4 regions of the Lactobacillus kullabergensis genome follow, and region 2 is predicted to be linked to each of the others. Evidence: predicted binding sites of a transcription regulator. Region 2 holds the regulator's gene; each other region holds the start of a gene.
The links. Region 2 encodes HrcA, which represses chaperone genes, less so after heat shock. Its sites were predicted from a motif close to TTAGCACTCNNNNNNNNNGAGTGCTAA; they were not measured.

Region 1: a site for HrcA is predicted at 1,456-1,482, ahead of groES (co-chaperone GroES). Genes of this name have one in related genera too.
Region 3: a site for HrcA is predicted at 1,427-1,453, ahead of DKL58_RS03040 (ATP-dependent Clp protease ATP-binding subunit). Genes of this name have one in related genera too.
Region 4: a site for HrcA is predicted at 1,588-1,614, ahead of DKL58_RS07825 (Hsp20/alpha crystallin family protein). Genes of this name have one in related genera too.

The regions. Positions count from the first base shown of each region.
Region 1 covers NZ_CP029477.1:1,375,698-1,383,641, reverse strand. The annotation lists gene DKL58_RS06535 (ABC-F family ATP-binding cassette domain-containing protein) at 1-453, opposite strand, end outside; gene DKL58_RS06530 (redox-sensing transcriptional repressor Rex) at 731-1,366, shown strand; gene groES (co-chaperone GroES) at 1,528-1,812, shown strand; gene groL (chaperonin GroEL) at 1,832-3,460, shown strand; gene DKL58_RS06515 (DUF969 domain-containing protein) at 3,587-4,255, shown strand; gene DKL58_RS06510 (DUF979 domain-containing protein) at 4,264-5,187, shown strand; gene pcp (pyroglutamyl-peptidase I) at 5,207-5,854, shown strand; gene mutS (DNA mismatch repair protein MutS) at 6,014-7,944, shown strand, end outside.
Region 2 covers NZ_CP029477.1:1,155,032-1,162,975, reverse strand. The annotation lists gene infB (translation initiation factor IF-2) at 1-2,443, shown strand, start outside; gene DKL58_RS05475 (ribosome-binding factor A) at 2,461-2,823, shown strand; gene truB (tRNA pseudouridine(55) synthase TruB) at 2,868-3,761, shown strand; gene ribF (riboflavin biosynthesis protein RibF) at 3,780-4,712, shown strand; gene hrcA (heat-inducible transcriptional repressor HrcA) at 4,845-5,894, shown strand; gene grpE (nucleotide exchange factor GrpE) at 5,907-6,494, shown strand; gene dnaK (molecular chaperone DnaK) at 6,513-7,944, shown strand, end outside.
Region 3 covers NZ_CP029477.1:599,738-607,681, forward strand. The annotation lists gene DKL58_RS03040 (ATP-dependent Clp protease ATP-binding subunit) at 1-1,386, opposite strand, end outside; gene DKL58_RS03045 (hypothetical protein) at 1,557-1,739, shown strand; gene DKL58_RS03050 (phosphocarrier protein HPr) at 1,853-2,119, shown strand; gene ptsP (phosphoenolpyruvate--protein phosphotransferase) at 2,119-3,852, shown strand; gene DKL58_RS03060 (IS3 family transposase) at 3,911-4,786, opposite strand; gene DKL58_RS03065 (helix-turn-helix domain-containing protein) at 4,771-5,304, opposite strand; one part of gene DKL58_RS03070 (IS3 family transposase) at 5,391-5,874, shown strand; one part of gene DKL58_RS03070 (IS3 family transposase) at 5,874-6,796, shown strand; gene spxA (transcriptional regulator SpxA) at 7,028-7,426, shown strand; gene DKL58_RS03080 (adaptor protein MecA) at 7,534-7,944, shown strand, end outside.
Region 4 covers NZ_CP029477.1:1,634,680-1,642,623, reverse strand. The annotation lists gene DKL58_RS07830 (PH domain-containing protein) at 1-512, opposite strand, end outside; gene DKL58_RS07825 (Hsp20/alpha crystallin family protein) at 1,063-1,485, opposite strand; gene greA (transcription elongation factor GreA) at 1,694-2,155, shown strand; gene DKL58_RS07815 (Y-family DNA polymerase) at 2,234-3,547, shown strand; gene DKL58_RS07810 (hypothetical protein) at 3,540-3,896, shown strand; gene DKL58_RS07805 (CPBP family intramembrane glutamic endopeptidase) at 3,985-4,647, shown strand; gene DKL58_RS07800 (BspA family leucine-rich repeat surface protein) at 4,709-6,775, opposite strand; tRNA gene DKL58_RS07795 (tRNA-Gly) at 7,009-7,079, opposite strand; gene DKL58_RS07790 (SOS response-associated peptidase family protein) at 7,264-7,869, opposite strand.

The sequences.
Region 1 (7,944 bases), 220 kb from region 2:
TTCAGGAAAATTAAAGCCATTTAAAACACTCTTGATATCGGCCTGGTAGGTGTATCCTCCCTGTTGTTCGAAGCTGTATTGCAATTGGTCATATTGTTTTAGCAGATCCTTTTTTTGCGGATTTGCAGACATTTCTTCTTGTAAATCCCTTATCTTTTTACCCATATTAATTAAAGGGGTAAAAACAGACAACATTTCATCCCAAATAGTTTTATTTTCATTTAAATCATTTTCTTGAGCAATATAGCCGACATCTATATTTTTATTGATGGTAAAGTCACCATGTGTGGCTTCTTCTTCGCCGGTCATAATTTTAAGCAGAGTCGTTTTACCGACACCATTTGGTCCAATGAGACCTATTCTTGCATTTGAGTCAATAGAAAAGTTGACATTTTTAAATAATGTGTTAGCACCGAATTGTTTTTTTAAATCGTGCCCTTGAGCAATTATCATAATTTTTCACCTAGAAACCATTTTAGCATACGTAGCAAAATTCTTGTGGGAGAGTTTGATTGATAAATATAGGAAATAAATGTAAAAAAGAAGCATTTTTTAATTAAAAGAGTAAAAAATTAAATTTCTATTATCAAACCTGTTACTATTATGCTAAAATTTGATAGATTGTGAAAAAAATGTTTGCAAATGGCGCAAATTTATAGATAAAATAGTAGTAATTGCTGAAAAATTCACAAAACAAAATATATTCTTAATCAAGTTGGAGGCTTTTTAAATGGAAAAAATCAAAATACCCACGGCTACGGCTAAAAGATTGCCGCTATATTACCGCTACCTGATAATTTTAAATGAGGCTGGTAAAGAAAAGGTATCCTCAACTGAATTATCTGAGGCTGTTCAAGTAGATAGTGCTTCAATCAGACGTGATTTTTCATACTTTGGTGCATTGGGAAAACGTGGTTATGGTTATGATGTAAAAAGTTTGCTTTCCTTTTTTAAAAAGATTTTAAATCAAGATACCTTAACAAATGTTGCCCTGGTTGGCGTTGGTAATTTAGGCCATGCGTTATTAAACTATAATTTCAAACGTACAAACAATATTCGTATTTCATGTGCTTTTGATATAGATGATAAAATTACAGGCAAGATTCTCAGTGGCGTGCCTGTTTATGACATGAGTGAACTAAAAAAACAGCTTAGTGACCAACAGATTTCTATTGCAATTTTGACTGTTCCTTCCACGACAGCACAAAAGACAGCTGATGATATGGTTGAAGCCGGTATTCGAGGAATTATGAATTTCACGCCAATTCGTTTGTCTGCTCCAAGTGGTATTAGAATCCAGAACGTTGATTTGGCAACGGAATTACAAACTCTAATTTACTTTCTGGACTCAGACAAGAAAAAGTAGGTCTAAAAATAGAATTAGCACTTTTTTACTCAAAGTGCTAATTTTTTCTTGCATTTTTTATGAAAAGGGGTTATTATCATAAATGTAAGTTAGCACTTGATGAATAGGAGTGCTAATGACACGTAAAATAGATTAATAATTTAATTTTAGGAGGGACAAACGTGTTACAACCAATTGGTGATCGCGTGATCGTTAAAGTTAAAGAAGAAGAAGAGAAAACTGTAGGCGGAATCGTCCTGGCTTCTAATGCTAAACAAAAGCCAACAGAAGGTGAAGTTGTTGCTGTTGGTGAGGGCAGTTATGCTGAGAACGGCAGTAAAATTCCTATGACTGTTAAAAAAGGTGACGTTGTTTTATACGACAAGTATTCAGGCACAGATGTCAAGTATGATGACGAAAAGTATTTAGTCCTTCACGAAAAAGATATTTTAGCAATTGTTAAGTAATTAAGGAGCGCAGAAAAATATGGCAAAGGAAATTAAATTTTCAGAAAAAGCAAGACGTTCCCTGTTAAAGGGCGTTGACAAATTAGCTGATACTGTTAAGGCAACTATTGGTCCTAAGGGCAGAAATGTTGTTTTGGAGCAATCATACGGCAACCCGGACATTACTAATGATGGTGTGACAATTGCAAAGGCAATTGAATTAAAAGACCACTATGAGAATATGGGTGCTAAGTTAGTTGCCGAAGCAGCACAAAAAACCAATGACATAGCTGGTGACGGTACAACTACTGCTGTTGTTTTAACTCAAGCAATTATTCGTGAAGGTATGAAGAATGTTACTGCTGGTGCTAACCCTGTAGGTGTTCGCCGCGGTATTGAAAAAGCTACTAAAGCTGTAGTTAACGAATTACATAAAATTAGTCATACTGTTTCTTCAAAAGACCAAATTGCTCAAGTAGCTTCTGTATCTTCAGCATCAAAAGAAGTTGGTGACCTAATCGCTGACGCCATGGAAAAAGTTGGTAATGATGGTGTTATCACTATTGAAGACTCACGTGGTATCGAAACTGAATTATCAGTAGTTGAAGGTATGCAATTTGACCGTGGCTACCTTTCACAATACATGGTAACTGATAATGACAAGATGGAAGCAGATCTTGACAACCCATACATCTTAATCACTGATAAGAAGATTTCTAACATTCAGGACATTTTGCCATTGTTACAAGAAATTGTGCAACAAGGTAAATCATTGCTGATTATTGCTGATGATGTTTCTGGTGAAGCATTACCAACTTTAGTTTTGAACAAGATTCGTGGTACCTTTAACGTTGTTGCTGTTAAAGCTCCTGGCTTTGGCGACCGTCGTAAAGAACAACTGCAAGATATTGCTGCTTTAACTGGTGGTACAGTTATTACTGAGGACTTAGGTCTTGAGTTAAAGGACACTAAGATTGATCAATTAGGTCAAGCTCGTCGCATAACTGTAACTAAGGATTCAACTACCATTGTTGATGGTTCTGGTTCTGATGAAGCTATTAAAGATCGTGAAGATTCAATTAGAAAACAAATTGCAGAGACTACTTCTGACTTTGATAAGAAGAAATTACAAGAGCGTCTAGCTAAATTAACTGGTGGTGTTGCCGTTATTCATGTTGGTGCTGCTACTGAAACTGAATTGAAAGAACGCAGATACCGCATTGAAGACGCTTTGAACTCCACTCGTGCAGCGGTTGACGAAGGTTATGTTGCTGGTGGTGGTACAGCATTAGTAGACGTTAAGGATGCCGTTAAAGGCCTTAAGGGCGACAATGCTGATGAACAAACTGGTATCAACATTGTCTTAGAAGCTTTAACTGCACCAGTTCGTCAAATCGCTGACAATGCTGGTGAAGACGGCTCAGTTATCTTGAACAAACTTGAAGGTCAAGATAACGAAGTTGGTTATAACGCAGCTAATGGCAAATGGGAAAACATGGTTAAAGCCGGGATTATTGACCCAACCAAGGTAACCCGTACTGCTTTACAAAATGCTGCTTCAATTGCCGCTTTGCTCCTAACTACTGAAGCAGTTGTTGCCGAGATACCAGAAGATAAACCTGCTGCTGATCCAAATGCTGCAGGTGCTGGCAATCCAGGTGTGATGTAATTTAGTTTTTATTAGTTAATTAATAAATCCTACTAGCAATCCTGTGGAGCTTGCTAGTGGGATTTTTTTGTTACAATTCATTTTTAGTTTATCTTGGTTAAGATTTTTCACTGGAAAGGAACATTAGTGGAATATTTAAGTTTGTTGGGTATTGTTGTTATAGTGTTAGGGTTTGCCTTGGGGCTTGATACAATAGCTGTAGTCGTAATTTCTGCTTTAGTTACGGCATTAGTTTCAGGAATAGATTTTACCTCATTTTTGACAATTCTAGGTAAAGGATTTATGGATAACAGAATGGTTTCTCTTTTCTTTCTCACTTTACCAACTATTGGAATTTTAGAAAGACATGGTTTAAAACAAGCTGCTGTTAATTTGATTAAAAAAATGAAGAAACTGACTCCAGGTCGTATCTTCGATATTTACCAAGCCATTCGTGAAATTGCCGGTGCCTTTGGTATTTCATTACAAGGACACGTCCAGTTTATTGCGCCATTGATTAATCCAATGGCGCAAGCGGCCGGTAAGGTTAATAGCGAATTGACGCCTCTTGAAGTAGACCAAATCAAAGGTAGAGCTGCTGCAACAGAAAATTTTGGTAATTTCTTTGCCCAAAACCTGTTTGTTGCTTCCTCGAGTGTTTTACTTATTGCAAGTACGATGAAATCGCTGGGTCATCCTGTAGATCCATCTGGAATAGTTTTATATACTTTCCCAGTCGCAATTATCAGCTATATTTTATGCTTGTTCTACAATCACGCATTTGACCAAAAGCTAATGAAGAATAAAGAAAAATAGGAGAAATAATGGAAACTATAATTAATAACATTTTACTGGCATTCTATATTTTAATTGGCCTTTTTTTCCTCGCTGCTGCTATTGAATCTTGGCGTGATCAATCTAATCCAGTCCGCTGGGGTACTGGATTATTTTGGCTCTTATTTGCAATACTTTTCTGCACTGGACAATGGTTGCCAAATGCAATTAATGGTGGCATTATTCTGATCATTGCTTTATTATCTTTATTTAAACAAGTGCGTGTAGGACACATAAAGCATTTAAATGAAAAAGTTGCCCAAAAAACGGTTAAACGCATTGGCAACTGGATTTTCTTACCAAGTATCCTGCTGGCAGTTTTAGCTTTGGTCATAGCCCAATTTACTAATTTAGGTGGTCAAGTAGGTATCGGTGTAGCAGCTATTGTTTCACTTGTTGTTGCACAAATTTTGACTAAATCAAATACCAAAATAGTCTACGAAGATACACAAAGAATGGTGCGTTCTGTCGGCTCTGCCGGAATTTTGCCACAATTACTCGCTACTTTGGGTGTGGTATTTACAGCTTCAGGTGTGGGACAAGTGACTGCCAAGGCGATTTCTGGTCTTTTTCCTATTGGAAACCACTTATTAGGAGTTGCACTTTACTGTATTGCTATGGCATTATTTACAGCAATTATGGGTAATGCATTTGCTGCTTTTGCTGTTATTACAGCAGGGATTGGTATACCATTCGTTGTGGCTCAAGGTGGTTCACCGATTGTAGTTGCGGCATTAGGAATGACATCTGGGTATTGTGGCACATTGCTTACTTCAATGGCAGCCAATTTCAATACTTTGCCAGTTGCATTAATGGAAATGAAAGATCAATTAGGTGTGATCAAGCAACAATTTCCGATTGCAATTAGCATGTTGCTCATTCAAATTATTCTAATGTACTTTTTAGCATTTTAGATAGTGAGGAGAGAAGATAATGAAAATTCTTGTAACAGGTTTTGATCCCTTTGGTGAAGATGAAATTAATCCTGCAATTGAAGCAGTTAAACGGCTGGATGATGAGATTGCTGGTGCAAAGATCGTTAAACTCGAAATACCAACAGTTTTTGGCGACTGTGCAGAAGTAGTTCATGAAGCTATTCTTAAGGAAAAACCAGATTATGTTTTAAATATCGGTCAAGCTGGTGGTCGTTATGCTTTGACTCCAGAACGAGTAGCTATTAATTTTGATGATGGCCGTATTGCTGATAACAAAGGCTATCAACCTATTGCTAGTCCTATTCATGGAGATGGTCAAAACGCATATTTTACACAACTTCCTGTTAAGGCCATGGCACGAGCAATTCGTGAAATTGGATTGCCAAGCTCTGTTTCAACAACTGCAGGAACTTTTGTCTGCAATCATATTATGTATCAAGTGCAGTATATGATTGATAAGGAATTTCATGATTTAAAAGCTGGATTTATGCATATTCCATATTTACCTGAGCAAGTTGTTGATAAACCTGAAACTCCATGTCTTAATTTAACAGATGATGTTAGAGGCATTACTGCTGCAATTACCGCTATTGTGAAAATGGATGGCAAAAAGGATTTACAGAGTATTGAAGGTCACATTGCTTAAATTTTTTAAAAAGAAAGCAATCACTGCGGCAAAAAAACATATTGTGAAAAGAGATCGTTTTACTTGCGGTCTTTTTTCTTTTAATAAGAACTTTAGCGTATAATAATAACAGTAATGCAGAAAAGAAGGGGAATAATGGCGCAAACAAACCTGACTCCGATGATGGAGCAATATCACGAAATTAAAAAGCAATATCCCGATGCTTTCCTTTTTTATCGGGTGGGCGATTTTTATGAATTATTTGAAGATGATGCAGTCAAAGGTGCTCAAATTTTAGAATTAACTTTGACTCACAGATCTAATAAAGCTGAAAACCCTGTTCCAATGGCAGGAGTTCCGCATGTAGCAGTCCAATCCTATGTAGATACTTTGGTTGAAAAAGGCTACAAAGTAGCCTTGTGTGAACAACTTGAAGATCCTAAAAAAGCTAAAGGAATGGTTAAACGGGGCATAATTCAACTTGTGACCCCGGGAACTTTAATGAATGACAAGCCCAGTGAAGCTAAAGAATCGAATTATCTTACATCTGTTGTAACTACCAAAAGCTCCTTTGGACTTGCATACAGTGACTTATCTACCGGCGAAATTTATGCCACACATTTAAAGAGTTTTGCTGCTGTGTCTAATGAATTACTTTCGCTGCGTACACGCGAAGTCGTTTTTAATGGTCACTTAAGTGATAAGGATAGTGATTTTCTTCATAAAGCTAATATTACAGTGTCAGAGCCCGTAGAATTAACTGGCAAACATGCAGAGATTTCTTTTGCTGAGCAGGATTTGACTAATTCTGCTGAAAAAGCTGCTGTAAAACAACTTGTAGGTTATTTATTGCAGACCCAGCGCCGCAGTTTAGCCCATTTACAGGTAGCAAAAAGTTATGAAGTCAATCAATATTTGCAAATGTCTCATACTGTACGGGATAATTTAGAGTTAACAGCATCTGCGAAAACCGGCAAAAAAATGGGTTCACTTTTTTGGGTACTTGATAAAACGCATACTGCAATGGGTGGACGATTGTTAAAACAATGGCTGGCTCGGCCACTCTTATCTGTTGAGCAGCTAAATAAAAGGCAGGAAATGGTGCAGGCATTAATTGATGAATATTTTACGCGGGAAAATATTAATGATGCTCTTAAAGGGGTTTATGACCTAGAACGTTTAACTGGGCGAATTGCTTTTGGCAATGTCAATGCCCGCGAGTTATTGCAATTGGCTCATTCTCTCAATGCCGTACCAACGATTTTGACAGCAATCCAAAAAACTGATAATAAAAATCTGCAAAATTTTGCCAGACAAATTGATCCGTTAAAAGGAATTGCCAAATTAATTACAGATACCATTGTTGATCAGCCTCCAGTTCTGACAACTGAGGGAGGGCTAATCAAAGATGGCGTTGATAGTCAATTAGATCGCTACCGGGATGCCATGAATAATGGTAAAAAATGGCTGACCGAAATGGAACAGGATGAACGGGCCAAAACAGGAATTGAAAATTTAAAAGTAGGTTACAACAAGGTCTTTGGCTATTATATTCAGGTTACAAACTCGAATAAGGGCAAAGTACCTTCAGATCGTTATACCCGTAAGCAAACTTTGACCAATGCTGAACGATATATTACACCTGAACTTAAAGAGCATGAAAATCTGATTTTAGAAGCACAGACCAAATCAACGGATTTGGAATATGATTTGTTTGTGAAATTAAGAGAAGAAGTTAAGAAATATATTCCTGCCTTGCAAAAGTTGGCTGGACAAGTGGCAGAGCTCGATGTTTTCTGCTCTTTTGCTCAAGTTGCCGAGGATAATAATTACTGCAGACCACAATTTCATACTGATAATCAGGATGTTAAAGTTATCATGGGCCGTCACCCTGTAGTTGAACAGGTGATGAAGGCAGGCTCTTTTATTCCTAACGATGTAAAATTAACAGAAAATACAGACATTTTTCTGATAACTGGTCCTAATATGTCCGGAAAAAGCACTTATATGAGGCAGATGGCACTTATTGCCGTGATGGCTCAAATTGGTTCGTTTGTGCCAGCAGATAGTGCTGATTTGCCTATTTTTGACCAAATTTTTACCAGAATTGG
Region 2 (7,944 bases):
TAAAATCAAAATTTCCGTTACCTCAATTCGTAAAAGCGAAAAAAAGCATGAGGAAAAAAATGGTAACAAGAACAACAAGAGAGGCAACAACTTTCACCGATCTAACAATAATAGATCAAGGCAGGCTCAAGATCGCTATAAGCAACGTACTAGCCCAAGTCAAAGGACTTCAAAGCCGGTAGCACAAGACTTATTAAAGCAATTGAAACAAAAACAGCGTGTTGATGAAAAGAAATTAAATCGTCAAAGTGAGATTGTCCAGAAGTCTTATGATGAAGACAAAACCACTGTCAAAAAATCTTCTGGAGAAGATAACAAGAATGTTTCAAAATCAGAAAATAAAGTTGTTAAAGTCGAGACTACAGCTCCTAAGGTAACTGGACCTAAAATAATTAAGCCTTCGCCAGCCAGAATGAAGAATACACAAAAGGCAAGTCCAGTTAATAAACCTAAAGCTTTAGATACAAATGCTGCACCTGAACCTGCAAAAGAAGAAAAGCGTCGTGGTAATGGTCACGGTCGCAATTCTGGTAAACCTGGCAGAAAAGGTAAAAATCAAACTTTTGGTACCAATGATTACTCAAAGCATCAAGAAAAGCGTAAACGCAAGAATAAGAAAAAGCAGTTCGAACAGGTACCAAAGAAACAGCCAACCCAGAGAAAAGAACGTCCGTTACCGGAAACACTGGTGTACGAAGTTGGTATGAATGCTCAAGATTTGGGCAAGTTGCTGCACCGTGAACCTGCTGAAATAGTTAAGAAACTATTTATGTTAGGTGTGATGACTAATCAAAATCAGTCACTTGATAAAGATGCAATAGAATTAGTTGCTGCTGAATATAATATCAATGCCAAAGAAAAAGTTCATGAAGATATATCTGATATTGATACTCTTTACGACAAGAGAATGGCAGCTTCTATGAAATCTAAGCATCAAATTAAGCGACCACCAGTTGTTACAATCATGGGTCACGTTGACCATGGTAAAACAACTTTGCTTGACCGATTGCGTCATACTCATGTTTCTGCTCATGAAGCTGGTGGTATTACACAGAAAATTGGTGCCTATCAGGTAAGAGTAGATAATAAGCCAATCACATTTTTAGATACGCCTGGACATGCGGCATTTTCTAACATGCGTGAACGTGGTGCTGAAATCACCGATATTGTTGTACTGGTTGTAGCTGCAGATGATGGAGTTATGCCACAAACTGTTGAAGCCATTGACCATGCTAAAAGTGCTAAGGTACCAATCATTGTCGCAATTAACAAAATGGATGTTCCTGGTGCAAACCCTGAGCATGTTACTGAACAGTTAATGAAATACAATTTGATTCCGGAAAATTATGGTGGTGACACTATTTTTGTAAACATTTCTGCCAAAACTGGTGAAAATGTTGATGAACTTTTACAAATGATTCTCTTACAAGCAGATGTCATGGAACTACAGGCGGATCCTACGCAAAAGGCAATTGGGACTGTTATTGAAGCTCGCCTTTCCCGTGGCCGTGGCCCAGTTGCTGACCTTTTGGTTCAACAAGGAACCCTAAAAGTAGGTGATCCTATTGTTGTCGGTAATCGCTTTGGTCGTGTCAGAGTGATGACTAATGATCGTGGACGCCAGGTAGAAAAAGCTACACCATCAATGCCAGTTGAAATTACTGGATTGAATGATGTGCCCGAGTCAGCCGATAAGATAGTTGTCTTTGATGATGAAAAGACTGCAAGAAGCGTTGGTGAACAAAGAGCACAACAGGCTTTACAACAATCTCGTGAAAATGTCCAACATGTTACTCTTGATAACTTGTTTGACACGATGAAAAAAGAAAACATGAAAGAAGTAGACGTTGTCTTAAAAGCAGATGTACAAGGTTCAGTAGAAGCTTTACAACAATCGCTTGAAAAGATAGAAGTCGAGGGCGTTCGTGTTAATATCATTCATGCGGGTGTAGGAGCAGTAAATGAATCGGATGTTACATTAGCCGGAGCTTCGAATGCCTTTATTATTGGCTTTAATGTCCGTCCAACCGCTACTGCTAAATCTCAAGCTGAAGCAGATGGAGTAGATATTCGACTATATAGTATTATTTACAAGGCAATTGATGATGTTAAAGCTGCTATGAAGGGTATGCTTGAACCAACTTATGAAGATAAAGTTGTTGGTAATCTGACTGTACGTGAAACTTGGAAAGTTTCTAAAGTTGGGACGATTGCTGGTGCATTTGTTGATTCCGGATACGTATCAAAAGATTCTGCAATCAATTTGATTCGTGATGGGGTTGTGATCTATACCGGAAAAGTTGCGTCACTCAAACGGTTTAAAGATGATGCTAAAATTGTTAAGCAAGGATTCGATTGCGGTTTAACCATTGAGGGCTATAATGACATCAAGATTGGTGACGAAATGGAAGCCGTAGAAAAACAGGAAGTTAAGCCTGAATAAATCAACTGGGAGAAAGCATGAAACACAGAATAGGTCGTGTTGAAGGAGAAATCCTCCGTGAATTAACGAAAATTTTACGAAAAAATATTCGTGATCCACGAGTTAATGATGTAACAATTACAGCGGTTGAATGTACAAATGACTTATCATATGCTACTGTTTATTACAGCATTCTTTCTGAAGATTCTAAAAAAGAAGAAGAAGCTGCTGCTGGTTTAAATAAAGCTAAGGGATTGATGAGGCATTTGTTGGGGCAAGTCCTAACTGTATATAAAGTACCAGAGTTGATTTTTAAACGAGATAATTCAGTTAAATATGGTAGTAAAATTGATCAGTTAATCGCTGAAGTAAAAAAGCAGGATGCAAATCGCAATAATTAAGAAAAGCGCTGTGAGGCGCTTTTTTCATGATTAGGTAATAAAAAATGTTAAATGGTATTTTAGTGATAGATAAGGATAAGGGCATGACAAGCGCAGACGTTGTCTATCATTTACGCAAAGCGCTGCATATTAAAAAAATAGGCCATGCTGGTACCCTAGATCCTGACGTTACGGGAGTGCTACCAATTGCAATTGGTCAGGCCACAAAATTGATTGAATTGATGCACGAGGAAAACAAAAAATATGTAGGTCAGGGAATTTTTGGCTTTGCCACTGATAGTTACGATATTAGTGGCAAAAAAACAGAATTTAAAAAAATAACTAGTAAAATTAAATACCATCAAATTCAAAAAGCTATGCAAGAGTTTGTGGGCAGTATAGAACAGGTACCACCTATTTATTCGGCCGTCCGAGTAAATGGCAAGCATTTATATGAATATGCGCGAGCAGGTATTAAAGTTGAAAGGCCAAAAAGACGGGTTGAAGTTTTTTCTTACGATCTTACAAATGAACCTGTTTTTGATAAAGAAAATGGTCAAGAAGTTTTTGATTTTAAAATTGAATGCAGCAAAGGAACCTATGTTCGCTCTTTAATAAATGATTTGGGAACAAACCTTGGTGTGCCAGCAGTAATGAAAAATTTGCGGCGCACTTCTAGTTCAGGCTTTGATATAGATCAAGCTGTTAAATTGAATGAAATTTCAGAAAATCCAGATATGGTAAATGAATTGCTTCAACCAATTGACTCTTTTTTTACTAATTATGCTCATGAGGATATTGATACAGATCTGTGGGCCAAAGTTAAAAATGGAGCAACGATTTCTCTGAAAACGAATGCAAAAAAAGTGGCATTAGGATACAATAATAGAGTTAAGGCAATTTATCAAAAAGATGGTACCATGTATCGCCCTTATTTAATGCTTTTACAAAATGAATAAGTGAATGAAGGTCTTATTATGGAAATTATCCATTTAACTTACCCGTTTAAGGAAAATATTATTCCACAAAAGATAATCCTTGCTTTAGGATTCTTTGACGGTGTTCATCGTGGTCATCAGGAATTAATCAAAATCGCAAAAGAAAAAGCAATTCAAAAGCATTTACCATTAGTAGTAATGACATTTGATCGACATCCTAAAGAAATTTATCAAAATAAAGAAGTCAGCTATATAGATACATTGTCTGAAAAAGCTTATAAGATGCAGGAACTAAAAGTTGATTTTTTGCTTGTGATGCATTTTAATGAGGCATTTAGCAAACTGACTGCACAGGAATTTGTAGATAAAATTATTGTTAAATTAAATGCTGATACAGTTGTAGCCGGCTTTGACTACACTTATGGTCCCAAAGAGATTGCCAATATGAAAAATTTCCCTAAGTTTGCTAAGGGAAGATTTGCTATTATTGATGTTCCAAAACAGTCTTATGATGGCCAAAAAATTGGCTCTACGGAAATAAAAAGGGCCATTACCAGTGGAAATATGGAATTGGCCACTAAATTATTAGGGTTTCCGTATGTCATGTCCGGTAAGGTCGGGCACGGTTTACGTAATGGCCATAAACTGGGTTTTCCTACAGCAAATCTAGTTTGGTCTCAAGACAAGGTGGTTCCTAAAATTGGAGTATACGCTACTAAAACCAAGATTAAAGGCAAGTGGTATGACTCAATGACAAGCGTGGGTTATAACGTAACTATTAATGAGGGTAAAAAGCTTTATATTGAATCGAATTTATTTGGATTTAATCAAGAAGCCTATGATGAAGAAATGGTAATTAAATGGTATAAGTATACTCGTGGCGAAATTAAATTTGATAACTTAAAAGAACTAAAAAAACAAATGAGTGGTGATGAGGCAGAAATCAAAGCTTATTTTGCCGGCATTGGTTAATTTCAATTTTAAAGGGGATAAGCGTTTTTTTGTAAAAAAGTTAGCACTCAACTTGACATTCTGCTAAAAGCTAGTATCATATTAATTGTTAGCACCTAATAAGTTTGAGTGCTAAAAGTGAGGGCGATATTTATGTTGACCGAACGTCAAGAATTAATTTTAAAAACAATTATCAATGATTTTACGCAGACACATGATCCTGTTGGGTCTAAAACAGTCATGAATCAGTTACCTATTAAAGTTTCAAGTGCAACTATTCGTAACGAAATGGCGGTTTTAGAAGAAAAAGGCTTGATTGAAAAAACTCATTTGTCAAGTGGTCGAGTACCTTCAACAGAAGGCTACCGTTACTATCTTGACAATTTAGTTGAGCCTTTACAGATTTCATCTTCTGTTTATAAAAGAATTATTAATCAGCTTGATCAGCCGTTTCATCAAGTTAACGACATCGTACAGGAAGCTGTTAAGATCTTATCTGACCTAACAAATTACACTGCATTTGCGGAGGGGCCTGAGAATAGTGATTTAACTATTACCGGATTTCGTATAGTACCTTTATTTGGCAGACAGATTATGGCTATTCTTGGTACCAGTGATGGCGATGTTCATGACCAGGTTTATAACTTACCATACAATATTCATGGTGATGACATTGAACGTGCCGTTCGTATGATTAACGATGAATTAGTAGGAAAGTCGCTAGATCAGGTTACACCTGAGTTTCTTAAGAAGACTTTAGGACAAAAGCTTAAAGCTGCTCATGTGTCTGAATTAATAGATTTAGTTGAAGATGTGATCAGTGATGCTGCCAGCGAGCAAATGTATGTCGATGGTCAGATTAATTTGCTCAATAATATTTCTTTGAGTGACGTTTCTAATTTGCGGTCATTATATGAAATGATTGAGCATAATGACTTAATTTCTAGTATTTTGGATAACAGGCAAAACTTAAAAAGTGACAGATATCCAGTTCGGGTAAGTCTAGGGTCTGAGTTATCAAATGATTTGTTAAAGGATTATAGTCTGCTTACGGCAGAGTACAGCGTTGGTCCTCACGGAAAGGGCATAATTGCTTTACTTGGCCCTGATAATATGCCGTATTCTCAAGTGATAGGATTGCTTGAATATTTCAGAAATGAGCTATCTAAAAAGTTGCTTGATTATTATGGTAGATTTAAATAAAGGAGGTTAGCCGTGAGTAAAGAAGAAATTAACAGTAAAAATTCAAAAAAAGAGCAAAAAGAATCAACTGAATCAAAAGAAGTTAAAAAGCATTCTCAAGCTAAGGCTAACGAAAAAAAGAAGTCCGAACCTTTGGAAAGCAAACTGCAACACAATTTGACCCAGTTGCAAAAAGAAAAAGATGATTTAGAAGATAAGTACTTGCGCAGTCAAGCTGAAATGCAAAATATGCAAAATCGCTACAATAATGAAAGAGCGCAACTTATTAAATATGAATCACAATCTTTAGCTAAAGATGTTTTGCCAGCAATGGATAATTTAGAAAGAGCTTTGGCAACAAAGGTTGATGATGAAGCATCAAAGCAGCTTAAAAAGGGAGTGCAAATGACACTTGATTCTCTGGTTAAAGCCATGAAAGATCATGGAATCAGTGAAATCACTGCTGAAGGTGTAAAGTTTGATCCTAATTTACACCAAGCTGTCCAAACAGTTGAAGCTGAAAATGAAGATCAAAAAGATCATGTTGTGCGGGTTTTGCAAAAAGGATACTTGTACAAAGATCGTACTTTAAGACCAGCGATGGTTGTTGTAGCACAATAATTGAAAGGAAGCATATCAATGTCAAAAGTTATCGGAATTGACCTCGGAACTACCAACTCGGCAGTTGCTGTTCTTGAAGGAAAAGAGCCAAAAATTATTACCAATCCAGAAGGAAACCGTACTACACCTTCAGTAGTTGCTTTCAAGGATGGAGAAATTCAAGTCGGTGAAGTCGCAAAGAGACAGGCTATTACTAATCCTAATACTATTTCTTCAATTAAGCGTCATATGGGTGAAGCTGATTATAAGGTCAAGATTGGTGATAAAGCATACACTCCTCAAGAAATTTCTGCCATGATTTTACAATATATCAAGAAATTCTCTGAAGATTATCTTGGTGAAAAGGTTACTGAAGCAGTCATTACAGTTCCTGCATACTTTAACGATGCTCAGCGTCAAGCTACTAAGGATGCCGGTAAAATTGCAGGCTTAGACGTTAAGAGAATAATTAACGAACCAACTGCATCTTCACTTGCATATGGTCTTGATAAAGATGCTGAAGATGAAAAAGTTCTGGTTTATGACCTTGGTGGTGGTACCTTTGATGTTTCTGTTTTGCAATTAGGTGACGGAGTCTTCCAAGTACTTTCAACTAACGGTGATACTCACCTTGGTGGCGATGACTTCGATAATAAAATTATTGATTGGTTGATCAAGAACTTTAAAGATGAAAATGGTGTTGACCTTTCTAAAGATAAAATGGCTTTACAAAGGTTAAAGGATGCCGCTGAAAAAGCTAAGAAAGATTTGTCTGGCGTGTCTTCAACTCATATTTCATTACCATTTATTTCTGCTGGTGAATCTGGACCATTACATTTGGAAGCTGATTTAACTAGAGCAAAATTTGACGAATTAACTGCTGATTTAGTTGATAAGACAAAGATTCCATTTGACAATGCATTGAAAGATGCTGAATTAACAGTTAATGACATTGATAAAGTTATTTTGAATGGTGGTTCAACCCGTATTCCTGCTGTTCAGGATGCAGTTAAGAAGTGGGCTGGTAAAGAGCCTGATCACTCAATTAACCCAGATGAAGCTGTTGCTTTAGGTGCAGCAATTCAAGGTGGAGTTATTTCTGGTGATGTTAAGGACGTAGTTTTACTTGATGTCACTCCTCTTTCTTTAGGTATTGAGACCATGGGTGGCGTATTTACTAAGTTAATTGAAAAGAATACGACAATTCCAACTTCAAAGAGTCAAATTTTCTCTACTGCTGCAGACAATCAACCGGCTGTTGATGTTCACGTTTTGCAAGGGGAGCGCCCAATGGCTGCTGACGATAAAACATTAGGTCGTTTTGAACTAACAGACATTCCTGCCGCTCCACGTGGTGTTCCTCAAATTCAAGTTACATTCGATATTGACAAAAACGGCATCGTTAATGTTTCTGCTAAAGATATGGGAACCGGTAAAGAACAAAAGATTACCATCAAGAGTTCATCCGGTT
Region 3 (7,944 bases), 560 kb from region 2:
TAGGAAGGAGCCTATCGGACGACCAGATTTGTTAAAGCCAATTCTGTTACGCCTGATTGCCCGAGCCAGTTTATCAACAGCTTTATCTTGCCCAATAACATGTGCTTTCAAATTCGGCGCTAGATTTTGCAGCTGGTTTTCTTCCTGCTTTTGCAAATCGCCAACAGGAATGCCAGTTTTTTCTTCAACAATCTTATTCATAATCTTGCTGGTAATAATAGGAGATTTATCTGGATCTACTTTTTGATCCTTCATCTTATTATATTTTTCAATTTGATCGCGGTAGTATGCTGCTTTTTCATAGTCTTCGTTCTTTAAAGATTCTTGTTTTAATTTTTGTGCTGCATCAATCCGTTCCTTCATTTTATCTTTATCAACATAAGGAATTGTCAGATTCATACGTGAACCTGCTTCATCAAGCAAATCGATAGCTTTATCAGGTAAAAATCTGTCCTGGATATAACGCTCGGATAATTCAGCAGCAGCTTTTATGGCATCATCAGTATAATGTACATGATGATAGTCTTCATAACGCTTTTGAATACCCTTTAAGATCTGGATAGTTTCTTTAACCGAAGGCTCTTTAACGTCAACGGGTTGGAAACGTCTTGCTAAAGCAGAATCTTTTTCAATTTCACGATATTCCTTTAAAGTTGTCGCACCAACTAATTGCAAATCACCACGGGCAAGAGCAGGTTTAATGATATTGCCTGCATCCATTCCGCCCTCAGCATTGCCTGCGCCGACTATTTCGTGAATCTCATCAATAAAGAGAATAATATCATCGTGATTTTCCACTTCTTTAAGAAGTTGCTGCATACGTTGCTCAAATTGGCCACGAATACCTGTACCTTGCACTAAAGAAACTACGTTTAATGATATTATTCTTTTATCTTGTAATTTGGCAGGAACCGAGCCATCAACAATTTGTTGAGCTAAGCCTTCAACCACAGCAGTTTTACCTACTCCGGCTTCACCAATTAAAACTGGGTTATTCTTTGTTCTGCGGTTTAAAATCTCAATGACGCGGGCAATTTCTTTATCACGCCCAATGACTGGGTCAATTTTGCCTTTTCTTGCTAATGCAGTTAGATCTGTACCATATTGATCTAAAAGTGAACGACTACCTCCGGTACCATTATTACCATTGTTAGGTCCACCATTATTCATTCTAGGGTCTCCTGGATTTCCAGCATTGCCATTATAGTTAAACAGGTCGCTGAAATCACCAAAGAAGCCATTATTGTCATTATTCATATTAATATTTCCTTGTTGTTTAAGTTGTTGATAACATTGTCCGCATAAATTAATTTCGCGACTTTGTCCATTAACTTTTGCAAATAAGTGAATGGAAGCTGGTCGTTTTTGACAGTTTTGACAAAGCATTGTATTACCGCCTTTCATATCAGTTTACTAAATTATATAATTAGCACTCGGAATAATCAAGTGCTAAAACTTGGATCTTATTATTTGTAAGTACGGTAAATATGCTAAAATACATGTAGGCAAAATCAAAAATATTGCTGAATTAATATAGGATAAAAGCGGTGGTAAATTTGGATTATCAAAAAATTCTTGAGCAGTTGGCAGATGGTGAACTAGATCATTATGAAGTTGATCCTCAAAACGCTTTTGAATTTCAATCTGCATTAAGGTCTTTTGGTAAGAGGCAAAACATAACGGGAAAGGCCTTGCGGGGTGGTAAAATAATTTATTCGCAGTCTAAGACTGGAGTTTAGTGATGTAAACTGTTACATTTATGTTGTCTAATTCACAAAAAAATGATAGTCTAAGTAAGCGAATAGGTATTTATTACCGTTTTGATTTTTTGAATTAAAAGGAGATATATATAATGGAAAAACGCGATTTTCATGTTGTTGCAGAAACAGGTATTCATGCTCGTCCAGCTACATTGCTAGTACAAGCTGCTTCTAAGTTTGGTTCAGATATCAACTTGGAATACAACGGTAAATCAGTTAACTTGAAATCAATCATGGGTGTTATGTCACTCGGAGTTGGTAAAAATGCTGATGTTACGATCAGTGCTGATGGTGATGATGAAAAAGACGCAATTAACGCTATTTCTGAAACAATGAAAAAAGAGGGTTTAGCTGAATAATGACCAAGACATTAAAAGGAATTGCTGCAAGTGATGGTATTGCTGTAGCACCAGCCTATCTCTTGGTTGAACCTGATCTTTCATTTTCAAAAACTACAGTTAGCGATGTTGAAAGTGAATTAGCACGGTATAAGAAGGCAATTTCAGTATCAACTGCTGAAGTTGAAAAAATCCGTGATAGCGCAAAGAAGAGTTTAGGTGAAGATGAAGCTCAAGTCTTTGAAGCTCATCTGATGATTTTAAACGATCCTGAATTTACTGGTGCCATCGAAAATGAAATCAAAGAGCAAAAAATTAACAGTGAAGCTGCACTTGATGAAACTGCTCAAAAGTTCATTACAATTTTTGAAGGCATGACTGATAACGAATACATGCAGCAACGTGCAGCTGATGTACGAGACGTTTCTAAGAGAATTATGGCTCATTTACTGGGTAAAGAGTTGCCTAATCCTGCATCAATTGATCACGAGGTAATTGTGGTAGCTCATGACTTAACTCCAAGTGACACTGCTCAATTAAACAAGAAGTTTGTTAAGGGCTTTGTAACTGACATTGGTGGTAGGACTGCTCACTCTGCTATTATGGCTCGTTCTCTTGAATTACCAGCTGTTGTTGGTACTGACTCAATCACAAAAGACGTTCAAAATGGTGATACTCTTGCTGTTGATGGTCTTAGCGGTGATGTTGTCGTTAAGCCGACGGACAGCGAAATTGCAGACTATAAGCAAAAGAGTGCTGATTTCTTGAAGCAAAAAGCTGAATGGGAAAAGTTAAAGGATGAACCTTCAGTAACTGCGGATGGTAAAAAATTCACAATTGCAGCAAATATTGGTACTCCAAATGATATGCCAGGTGTGAATGACAATGGTGCTGAGGCTGTAGGCCTTTATAGAACTGAATTCTTGTACATGGACTCAAAAGACTTTCCAACAGAGGATGAACAGTTTGAAGCCTATAAAGAAGTCATTGAAGGCATGCATGGCAAGCAGGTTATTATTAGAACCATGGATATTGGTGGTGACAAGCACCTTGACTACTGGGACTTGCCAGAAGAAATGAACCCGTTTTTGGGAGTGCGTGCAATTAGGCTATCACTGCAAAATGAAGAAATTTTCCGTACTCAGCTTCGTGCTTTGTTACGTGCATCTGCTTACGGTAAGTTGGGCATCATGTTCCCAATGATTGGTACCATAAATGAATTACGCAAAGCTAAAGCGATTTTAAGTGAAGAAAAAGACAAGTTAGTTGAAAAGGGAGTTAAGATCGGTTCTGATTTGGAAGTCGGAATGATGATTGAGGTTCCAGCTGCTGCCGTTTTAGCCGACCAACTTGCAAAAGAAGTTGATTTCTTCTCAATTGGTACTAATGATTTGATCCAATATACAATGGCTGCTGATCGTGGTAATGATAACGTTTCTTACCTGTATCAACCAGCGAATCCATCAGTTTTACGCTTAATAAAGCATACAATTGATGCAGCTCATGAAAATGGTATTTGGTGTGGCATGTGTGGTGAAGCTGCTGGAGACAGTACCATGTTCCCAATTCTATTGTCAATGGGCTTAGACGAGTATTCAATGAGTGCTACCTCAATTTTACGAATCAGAAGTTTGATGAAAAAGCTTGACACTAATGACATCAAGGAATTAGCTAATAAAGCTTGTTATGTTTCAGAAACAGCTGAAGAAAACGAAAAATTAGTTAGCGATTTAATGAAAAAAGTAAACAAGTAAATATTAATATTCAAAAAGGGTACATTCTGAAGTTAACCCCTAGAATTGGACGTTAACATTAATTCATGTTTGCCAAGGCCGTATTCCGATATTCAATCGGGGTGCGGCCTTTTAGCGTGTGCCTGATTCTAGCTTGATTGTAGTATTTGATCGATTTTTCCATGGCCTCCTGCAGCGCCTTCTTAGTAGGATAGGTATAGGTGTAGTAGTCTAGCTCAACCTTCATGATGTGAAAGAGACTCTCGCAGGCCGCATTGTCGCGACAGGTCGCCCGTCGCGACATGCTTTGAAAAACGTGGTGCTGCTTTAGGGTCTGACAATATGCTTTGGACTGGTATTGAATGCCCTGATCGCTGTGAATCGTCATGCGGTAAGGCAGTTTGGGCCGAATCGCCAAAACCTGCTTGAGTCCATCTAGAACATATTTGGTCTGCGGCCACTGACTGATGGTGTAGCTGATGATTTCACCGCTGTAAAGATCTTTAAAGGGCGAGAAATATACCCGTTCGCTCATGCTCTTATTGCCATAGCGAAACTCGCTGATATCGGTGACTACCTTTTGGTAGGGCCGATCGGTCTTAAACTTCTGGTGGAAGCGGTTCTTCGCCTTCTTGCCTTGCGGACCTTTTGATGAATCATACTTGCCTGCAAGCAAGTTGTATTTGCGGGCCAGCAGCTTGTGCTCCTTCATCAGGCGGTAAATGCGTTTATGGTTCACCTGCAAGCCGTACTTGATTTTTAGCGTGTCAGTCATGGGCAGGTAGTCGATGGGATTATGCCTTTTAACCACTTTAATCAGCGACAGTAAAGCCAGATCGCTGTATTTTTTCCGCCTGCTGCGCGGGTGATACTCGTAGGTGCTCTTGGCCAAAAAGCTATAGTGCAATAGTTCTTGCAGTTGATAGTTGTGCTCATGCCTTAGCTCTTGGATGATGGTCCGTTCTTCTTGCGTTGAGCGTCTTTGCGCCGAGCTAAGGCTTCGACTTTTTTTAGGTAGTCGTTCTCAATGTGGAGCTGACGGTTTTCTAAGCGCAGCCGCTCTAATTCAGATAACTCGCTGCTGGTATACTTAACTGGTTTTTTAGGCAATTTGTTCATTGGTGGTCGGCCTCGTTTGGTAAAGAGCGCATCAAGCCCGCCTTCGTCAAAACGTTTTTGCCAAGTACAAATTAAGCTGGGTGTGGCAATTTTGAAGTGAATGGCGGTATTTTGATAGGTCTCGTCATGTTCTTTTCTCCAGTTTAAGACCTGGAGCTTGAATTGACCACGATAATTTTGCGAGGTGTGCCGAATTTCTAGGCCCTTAACACCAAAGTGCTGGTATTGCGCAGCCCAGGTATCAATTAGTTGATGTGATCCGATGCCAATCATTTGCGCCACAGAACGGCTGCTGTAGCCTTCTTTGAGCAAGTTAAGCGCCTGTAATTTTTGTTTGACGGTAAATTTAACCATAGTAAAACCCTCCAGTTGGATTTTTGTCCAATTGAAGTGCTCCATAATAGTTAGACATTAATCTGACTATTAGGAGCACTTTTTTCATGACTAAATATTCAACTACTTTGAAAATGGAAATTTGCAGTAAATACTTATCCCACCAAACCTCTTTAGCTAAACTAGAACGCGAATACGGCATTGATCATACCGAGATTAGGGCCTGGGCAGAACGTGCCCGTAAACATGGCTTAGCCGCTTTAAAGGTTACTCACACCCGACAAACTTATTTGCCTGAATTCAAGCTAAATGTGGTACGCTTCTATCATGAACATCACATGGGAGTACTCCAGGTAGCTGCAGTTTTTAATCTTTCGCGGTCAGTAGTAAGACAATGGCTGGCGGCTTATCAGGCTGCAGGCTACTCTGGGCTGCTCCCAAAATCCAAGGGGAGACCACCAACCATGACTAAAAAGAAGCGTCAGAAGAAGCTTAAACCCACTAAGAAGCTAACCGAAGTAGAACAATTGCGTCGTCAGGTTGCTGAGCTAGAGGCACAAAAAGCCGACTTAGAATTGGATAACTTAATCCTAAAAAAAGTGGCTGCCCGATATCCACGCTCACCAACCGGCAAAAAACCAGAATAGTCGTGGAGATTCGGGCTGAGCGACCTGAGGTGCCGTTAAAGCTTTTGCTTGCCAAGCTGCACCTTAACCGCAAAACTTATTACGACAACCGCAGTCACCGATTGAACCGATTAGATAAATACGCTGCTGTTAAAGGCGTAATCAAGTCTATCTTCTACCAAGAAAGTGATGAGACTTACGGTTATCGACGTATGCATGGTGCACTCTTAGATCAAGGCTTTAGCTATGCGCCCAATACCGTGCGCAAGCTGATGCGGCAGCTGGGACTAAAGACCAGAGTCTACAGTAGGCGCACTGCACGCTACAGTTCTTATGCGGGCCCTGCAGGCGTAATCAAGGAAAACATTTTAAAGCAGCGGTTTAATGAAACCAGACCCTACCACGTCTTACACACGGATATTACCGAATACAAGCTGACCACAGGCAAAAAGGTTTATATTTCACCGGTCATTGATGAGGCCTCACTGGAAATACTGGCTTGTCAAGTCAGCTATTCGCCTAACATGAAGCTGGTTTATGATATGCTGGCAGAGCTTAAGCACAAGCTGCCTAAAACAGCCCAGCCTATTTTGCATTCAGATCAGGGTTTTCAATACCGCCACAGCGGCTATCAGACCAAACTAAGACAGATGAAGATTAAGCAAAGCATGTCGCGCAAGGGTAATTGCCACGATAATGCACCGGGAGAAACCATCTTCAACCTAATGAAACGGGAGAAGCTCAACCGCATTAAGATCAGTTCACTAGCAGAAATGCGGGAAGTACTGCATGATTACGTTTACTGGTTCAATCATATTAGAAGATCAAACAAACTAAAATACACGACCCCGATCAAATATCGAAATCGTGCATTGAGTCTTGCGTAATATTAAAATGTCTAACTTTTTAGTTGCACTTCAAATCTAGAGGGTTAACTTCATTCTTTAAGTTCTTGTATCCTTTTTTAATTTCTTTAATCTTTCTTGGCAAAAAGTTCACAGAATATTCATGTTTTGAACTTAACATAAGAATGTAATTAGTCATCAAAAACACTACTTACAAAAAAGAAGTAGTATGTTATAATAATTTAGAAAACAATTAAAAGGAGCGTGAAATATATGGTCAACTTATATATATCTCCGAGCTGTACATCATGTCGCAAAGCAAAGGCTTGGTTAAAGAAACACGACATTCCGTTTAAGGAAAGGAATATTTTTTCTGAGCCACTAACAAAAGACGAACTTATGCAAATTTTGCGAATGACTGAAAACGGTACGGAAGAAATTATTTCTACGCGTTCAAGAGCCTTTCAACAACTTAAAGTTAATCTTGATGATCTATCAATAGACCAACTGCTTGACTTAGTGGAAAAAAATCCTAGTTTATTGAGACGTCCAATTATTATGGATGATAGGCGTTTGCAAGTTGGGTATAATGAAGACGAAATTCGTCGCTTTTTACCAAGAAAAGTACGTCGTCTTGAACTTGAAGAAATGCAAAAGATAGCTGATTTATAAAATTCAGGTAAGTTTAAAATAAAAGCGTTAGTTTTTAAACTAACGCTTTTATTTTATTAGCAAAGTACGCTACAATAGAACAAAGAATCTGATGGAGGTGAGAACTCATGCAAGTAGATCATATAAACAATAATACGATTCGCGTGAGAATAGGTAAACAAGAGTTAGCTAATCGTGGTCTCAAAGTTTTGGATTTACTAGGTGATAAAAATAAAATCCAGCATTTCTTTTACTCAATTTTGGATGAAATTGATACTGATCACTCTTTTAGCCAGGATGCACCTGTAACTTTTCAAGTGATGCCTAATAACGGTGGACTTGATTTACTAATCACTAAAGTAACAGAAAAAGATCGTAATAATCTTGCTCAATTATTTGATAATGATTTTGCTGATAACGGCAATAAAAAGAATAATGATGCTCGCAAGTCTTTTCTCGACCTTGAACCTGAAAATGAGGAAGAAGATAAAGAAGATTCAAGTGACCCAGCAGATTCTTCTCAACCTAAGGTTAAGAAA
Region 4 (7,944 bases), 480 kb from region 2:
TCTTGAGTATTATCTGTTGTATTTTGTACTGGAACATTTTGAATACTTTGTTGGTAATTCTGTGACATGCTTTTAATAGTATCTGCTAAAATTGGTGCAGCAGTTTTATCTAAATCGTTAAGAAAAATATTTGTTGCTCCATTAGTTATTTGAATGTCAGATAAGAAAAGTCGCGTTTTTATTGATACACCATTAATCATATTAAGTGGTATATCTGTAAAATCTCCCCCAATAAACATGTTCTTATTAATTATCATTACACGCATGTTTGTACAAATTATCAGTGCAGTATGATTATCGTATTTGCCACTAGCTGCATACTGGATACTCTCACCGCCTGCAATATCAATATTATCTGACAGGGCTCTTAATTCTTTATTGTTAAACCAAAAATCAAAAACTTTCTTATCAATTAATTGTTTTTTAATTTCATCTGGTATGTTCAATTTATTTATTTTTTTAGCAGCACTCGAAGCTCGATTTTCTATGTATATGTCATTATTTTTGCTCAATTTATACTCCTCCTAAGGAAAACTTGCCCTAGGTTTAACGTCACTGGCTGTGGTGGACTGGGCAGCTATTATTTGAGGTTAATAACTAATAATCTTGAAATTGGGAAAAGAAGAGAAGAAAGAGTTAAGCCTAAACTTTAGCAGTCCTAGTATTAACAATGACAAAGGTGCAAAATTTTAAATATTAAATTTTACTAATATTATTAGATTAAAACTATTGCTAATAGATATCAATTGTCTTTGCGAATTTTAAATACTACATAAAAGAATCTATAGAAGGAAGTACGTGCAAAAATAATATTTAAAATAACAGGTTCTGTTAATAATCCTGGAATTTTAAATGAAACATAGTCTCAAAACTTTACTACTAAATCTGCTGCTAAAGAAAAATCTAAAAAGTAGCTAGAAACAAAATAAGCCATCCCGACTTTGATCAGGATGGCTTATTTTGGTGCTTCTGATATGTTTTATTTTAAAAACAGTTCAGACAAATTTAAATAGACTTTCTGCTATTTCAGTGAGTTAATATACTTTGATAATTTGAAGACAATTAGTCAATTTGGATTGAGTTATCGCTTGCGCCAGCTTGTTGCTTTGGCAGGGTAATTGTCAATACACCGTTATCGTATTTGGCATGAATATCACTTGCAACTACGTTTGGTAATCTGAAGCTGCGTGAAATGTGACCTTCACTTCTTTCACGGTGAATAATGCTGTTATCCTTGGACATATCTTTAAATGACTTTCTTGAACCTGATACACTTAAAATACCATTATTGTAATTTAGGTGAATTTTATCCTTGTCCATTCCAGGCATGTCAACTTTGATTACGTATTCTTTGTCGTTTTCAACAACATCTGATTGCATTAATTTTGCTACTTCGTTATCATCGAAAAATTTTCTTGGAAGATCAAACCAATCGTTCATCGCATCGAATAAATCATTGTGCCGATTCATCATATCATTTGCCATAGTAAAAAACTTCCTTTCAAAATTTATATATTTGTAACAGAAGACTTTCATTTCTTCCTTACAATTATTATTATAGTATGCAGATTCATAAAAAGGAAATAATTAGCACTATTATTTTTAGAGTGCTAATTTATAAGAAAGAAAACCTCCATAGCGGAATTTATAGCTTGTGGATAATATTGAAATTAAAAAATTGGAGAAAAATATTTTGGTTTATTATCAAAAAATGACGCCGCAGGGCTATCAAAAAATTAAAGATGAAATTGCTGATTTGAAAAAGGACCGACCTCGAAGAATTAAAATTTTGCAGGAAGCGCGCTCATTAGGCGACTTATCGGAAAATACTGAATATACGGAAGCAAAACGCGATTTAGGCCACCTTCAAAGCCGTTTGCGTTATCTGGAGAAGCAATTGAAATATGCCGAAATCATTGAGAAAAAGGCTGATGGCAAAGTAGATTTAGGTAAGACGGTCACACTAAAATTTGCTGATGATCCAGAAACTGAAACATACCAGGTTGTCGGTCGTATGGAAGCTGATATTGGAGCTGGTAAAATTGCTTTCGACTCACCTTTAGGTCAGGCAATCATGAAAAAAGAAGTTGGAAAAACCGTCAATGTTGCTGCTCCGGCAGGAGAATATCGGGTAACGATTGAAGCAATTGAATAATTTTTCACTTGATTATTCGAACTGGTGTTTGTATAATTTATTTTAGCGAACATGAGTTTGCATTAGGAAGTGAAAGCAATGTATGATTATCGTTATGAGCCCCATCGTTTAATTTTTATGATTGATAACAAATCATTTTTTGCCAGTTGTGAGGCACTTCAATTAGGTCTAAACCCAATGAAAGCTGTGTTAGCAGTTGTTTCGCATCAGCCACATACAAATTACGGCTCGGGGCTAATTATGGCAGCCTCACCTTTAGCAAAGAAAAAATATGGGTTAACTAATGTTATGCGGGTACGTGATTTACCTACGAAAAAAGAAGCGCCAGACCTTATTTTGGCAGACCCACATATGAATTTGTATATTAAACGTAGCATGCAGGTATTGAAAATTTTTCAGAAATATGCATCAGATGAAGATATCCATGTTTACTCAATTGATGAAAGTATGATTGATATGACCAAGTCTTGGCGTTTGTTTGGGGATGATCCTTATCTGGTTGCTCGCAAAATTCAGGTAGAAATAAAAAATAAGATTGGTCTTTATACTACTTGCGGAATAGGAGAGAATCCACTGCTAGCTAAACTAGCTATGGACATTTCTGCTAAACATCGGTGTTCGATGATTGATTATTGGCATTATATTGATGTACCCGATACAATTTGGCAAATTAAAGATATGGAAGAAGTTTGGGGGATTGGCAAAAGAATAGCTGCACGTTTGCGCCGCCTGCATATTAACAATATGTATGAATTGGCTCATACTGATCCAGCAATTTTAAAAAATGAGTTTGGCGTGATTGGCGAACAGCTATTTGCGATTAGCTGGGGAGTTGATCGTAGCATTATTAGTGAAAAATATTTTCCCATAATGAAAAATTACGGCAATTCACAGATTTTAAACCGTGATTATACGAATCAGCGAGAAATAGAAATAGTTTTACGTGAAATAGGCGAGCAGGTGGGTGCCAGAATAAGGGCACACCGTTTACAAGCAGGCTGTATCAGCTTGTTTGTTGGCTTTTCTAAGTACGAACAAGATGGCAGTCGTAAGGGCTTTAATGTGCAGCAAAAAATTTGCCCTACTAATGATAATGATTTATTAGTTGAAGAAATACTGGCTCTTTTCCGTAAAAACTGGCATGGAGAAACGGTCCGAGCCTTAGGAGTCAATTGTAGTCGCTTAGAACCTGATAATTGCCAGCAATTAACTTTTTTTGTTTCGGCCACTGAACAGATAAAAAAACGTACTATAAATATAACTGTTGACAAAATTAGAAAAAAATATGGTTTTACCAGTTTAGTCAAAGCCTCAAGTTTGTCTAAGGGCGCTACGGCAATAAGGCGCAGCAGTTTAGTTGGTGGACATAATGGTGGAAATGCATATGAATGATTTTGATAAAGTAGTTCAAGACTTTTTTAAGAATTACCAAGATCGCAAAATGAAAAAGTGGCAGGGTTTCTTTTTGAGCGATCATACTATGGCAATTAATAAAGATAAGCAAAAGCGCAGCGTGAAGCATCCCGTTAAAGATACTATGAGTATAGAAGAAATAAGCTTGCAGCTGCTCAAAGCATATGGCAATCACCGCATGGTACATCTGCAGGTTAAAGTTATGAACAGCGATAATCAATTACCAGCTGATATTTGCGGCTTTGTCAATGGTTATAGTGAAGACGGCATTATTGTTGACGGACAAAAAATTGCTTTAGAAGATATAAATAATATCAGTGTAGATTAAGAAAAATTACCTTGATATTTTATATAGATATCTTTTTTTGCTATAATATGGAACTTGTAAGGTACATAATAGTATAGAGGTAATTTTTGTGAATACACCAGCATCAAGGCAGGGCAACATAATACGCTATCTTATTTATTTTATTAGCTATTTGATGGTTGCCGGGGTGATTAAGTTAGTTACTGCTAATTCACCAATTCATATTTGGGATCTAATTTTATTTGCAACTATCTCATTAATGGTTTCACTGTTTTTTATTTATCGCTTTAATAGGGAACAACGCTTTTTTGACCGTAGTTTCGCGGGATCTTGGCTTAGCAATTTTGGCTTGATCGTTGGTTTGACTGCTGTGGTAACAGCATTGCGTATCAGTGTTTCCTGGTTGCAATCCTATGGCAGACTTAAATTATATAATTTTCAAATTGCATATTTGCATCATGAAACAACAATAACTTACTGGTTTTTAGTAGTTGCAATTGGTATCGTTTTACCAATACTACAAGAATTTTTAATTACCGGCTTTTTATTCAATTATGCTTTTAGGAGCAATACTGTTTTAACTGCAATTCTAGGAATATTGACTTCGGGAATTCTGTTTAGTTTACTTAATTGGCAAAGCTCACTGCCACTATTACTAATTAATATAATTTTTGGAGCACTTTTTGCTTGGTCGTACCTTTATACGCAAACCTTATGGATGCCGATCTATTTAGCAATTTTAAATGGGGTTCTCCTAATGATTATGACTTAAAGTAATAAAATAAGAGTCAGAAAAAATTGCCTGACTCTTATTTTTTTACTTGTAATATTTATTAAAAGTTACTCTTTTTGACGTATTGGTTTTTCCCTACGATATAATATAACTTCCGGTGTATCTTAACGGCTGCGCCATAAGTTCTAACTTTTTGCCCCTTCTTTAGGGCTTTTAGCTGCAGCTTTTTAGACGCTTTACTGTAAACGTAGCTGTTGCGCCTGAGCTTGCGCTTAACACCTGAGACGTTAGTAGCCTTAATATAGTTATTTTGACCTAATTCGTAATACTTCTTGCTCTGAATAACTTTAGCGCCATAGGTCCAAATGGTCTTGCCCATAAAGTATTCGCCAGTTTTACGACTGCCATTTTGGTCGTACAGATAGGAATTATGAAGAACTGTTCTCCTCACTGCAGTCCAGTTTGTGACGTTTTTCGAGTAAATATAGGTGACACTTTGTGGTCTATCAGTATAGAAACCAGTGGCATTATTTGGTCTTTGGGTCAAATTATAGCCAGTCAATTTTACTTCTTGCGTAAGATAACCATCTCCGACATTACCGTTTAGAACCTGATCAGGAGCAAGTTGCTGGCCGGTTTCATCTTGATAGTGAACTGTAACGATTCCTTCTCCAATATAGTGGGAGCCAGTTTGTCTCGGTTTCTTAGCATAAACATAAGTAACCTCTTGGATTTGGTCAGAAAAAGTTCCTTTGGTGTTTGTCGGACTAGTTTTTAAAATATAGCCATTAATGTCTTTGGAATTACTGGAATATTGTTCACCACTGTTTCCAGTTAAAGCATTATCTGAAGCTATGCTTTTTCCTGATTCATCCAGAAAATGCTCTATGACTGCAGAATTTGTTCTAACATAAGTATCATGATCTTGTTCACCTGTATATTTGGACATTAATTCTTTGGATGTCCAATGTTTGCTGCCTTCGGGATGTTCCATAGTGCCGCTGCCAATATTTAGCCAAAAACCAGGTCTATCTAGTGCAGTATTTTTAAGAGAACAATTTGGTCCTAAAATTAAAGTATTCAAATTAGACGCTTCGGCTAGCATGTAACTTTTCTTTGCAGAAAGCGTATTGAAATTGCTGATATCCAATGTTTTCAAGTTAATACAATTGCTAAACATGGCTGACATTTCAAGCACTTTAGCAGTATCAAAATTCTTAAGATCTAGGCTGGAAAGACTAGTACAATAGCCAAACATGCTAAACATCCTCTTGACTTGAGAAGTATTAAAGCTGCTAAGATCTAAACTGGATAGGTTGGTGCAATTATTAAACATGTTAGTCATTTCATTAACTTTGGCCGTATCAAAGTTTTTAAGGGATAAGCTGGTAAGACATTTACAATTTTGAAACATTGCGTACATATTGGTAACTTTTCTGGTGTCGAAACTGCTTAAATCAAGTTGTTTTAACTTCTCACATCCACTAAACATTTGACTCATACTGGTAACTTGAGATGTATCAATATTTTCTAAACCTTCAATTTTAGTCGTGTAAGCAAGGCCAGAAAATATCCCGTTTGCTTTACCAATAATTTTCAAAGGACCATCAAACTTTAATGTTTCAGCGAGTCCGTATGTATTGGGAATATAGGGAATAAGTTGATCAGGATCAGTAATTGTACCACTTGAAATTGTGCATATACGTGTATCAGTATCAAGCGTTACTTTTAATCCGTCCCATTCACCAGTCATTACTGATTCAGGATCCTCTTCCTTCAATAACATTGTTCCTGCTGAGGATTTTTGCGCATCTTTTATGTTTTGGATATTTGATGGCTGAAGTTGTTCTGCAGTACTAAGAGTAGGATTAGAATTTGTGTTAGTGGTAACAACTCTTTTTAATGGACTAACGTCTGTATTATTAGAAACAAAATTATTAGTATTATCGCATGTATCCTTGACTTTTAAACTGTTATTATTTTGATAAAATATTTTCCGCTTGCTTTTATGCTTATTAATTGCTTCTCTTTTTGTAGTCAAGGGTTTAGCTACTGTAGTGTCAGCTTTAATGACAGCAGGATTCATAGCAATTAAACCTAGAGTTGCTGTAACGACACTGATTAATATTAATTTTTCTCTGCCGTGTAAATTAAATTTTGAATTCATTATTATACCTTTTGACCTTTCAAAATTAAAACTAGAACAAAACTGACATTAATTTTAAAAATAATAACTAAATTTATATTAACACTAAATTAATTATAAATATATAAAATTAAATTAAAATATATTTATAGTATATTTAAACATTATATGAACAAAACAGATATAATAGCCTTAAATTAATAATTTGATAAACAAAAAAAGCAACAGCTATTAAAGCTATTGCTTTTTATTTAAGCGGATAGCGTGAATCGAACCCGCATCTTCAGCTTGGGAAGCTAACATTTTACCATTAAACTATACCCGCATTACTCAAACAGTTTACCATGTTTCGTTTTCGAAACCAAGTTTTGTTTTTTAAAATTTTACAAGTAAGCTGTTAGGAGAAGGGAAAATTTCCTAAAGTAATATCATTTTTTAATAGTTCCAGTCTAACTTTGCGTAATAATAAATAGGAGTGAAAAGCTATTTGCATTAATTTGGAGATATTGTTACTTTTTAGGTGGCAACTTAACAGAATCAAGACTTAACTGGCTACGGTCAACTAAGGATGAAAAATTCTGAAATAGCCATTGGCGCAGTTCAGCAGCCTCGAGAACTAAAGGCATCCGGTTATGAACTTCAGCGTAAGTCCTATTTGGCTGAGTAGTAACCATTGAAAAATGATCCTTTTGGTAAATCCCGGCAATTAGTGTCAGAGCAGCATTTGCATTCTTGAAACTGAAGCGTTCATGGTAAGTATGACCATTTTCAGCGGAATAAGTATTATGTCCTGATTCAAAAAATTGGCTGGCAACAATAATACAGCGAGACTTGGCAAAAGAAGAGTCCCACATTGACCTTTTTTCTTCAAAAAAGCGTTCAATTCGCGCATTAAATATGACTTTGTTTGGATCATACGGACTAGGATAACCCCAAGATTTAGGCAGCAATTGTAATTGATTATTTACGTAGACTAGTACCGGAGCAATTCCCTTAGGAAAAATATTTTGATTTTGGGGCAAATTACTTGCCGGTTCTACTAGAGGTAAATTTAAGTCGTTTGCTAAGTATTTTTTAATTTCTGCCAGACTTGGCAGCTGAAATTGATTGCACATTTTTTCCTCCATGTTTAATCATTGTATGATTTTTGGTAGAATTATTATAAATTATTATATTAAAAAGATTTTAAT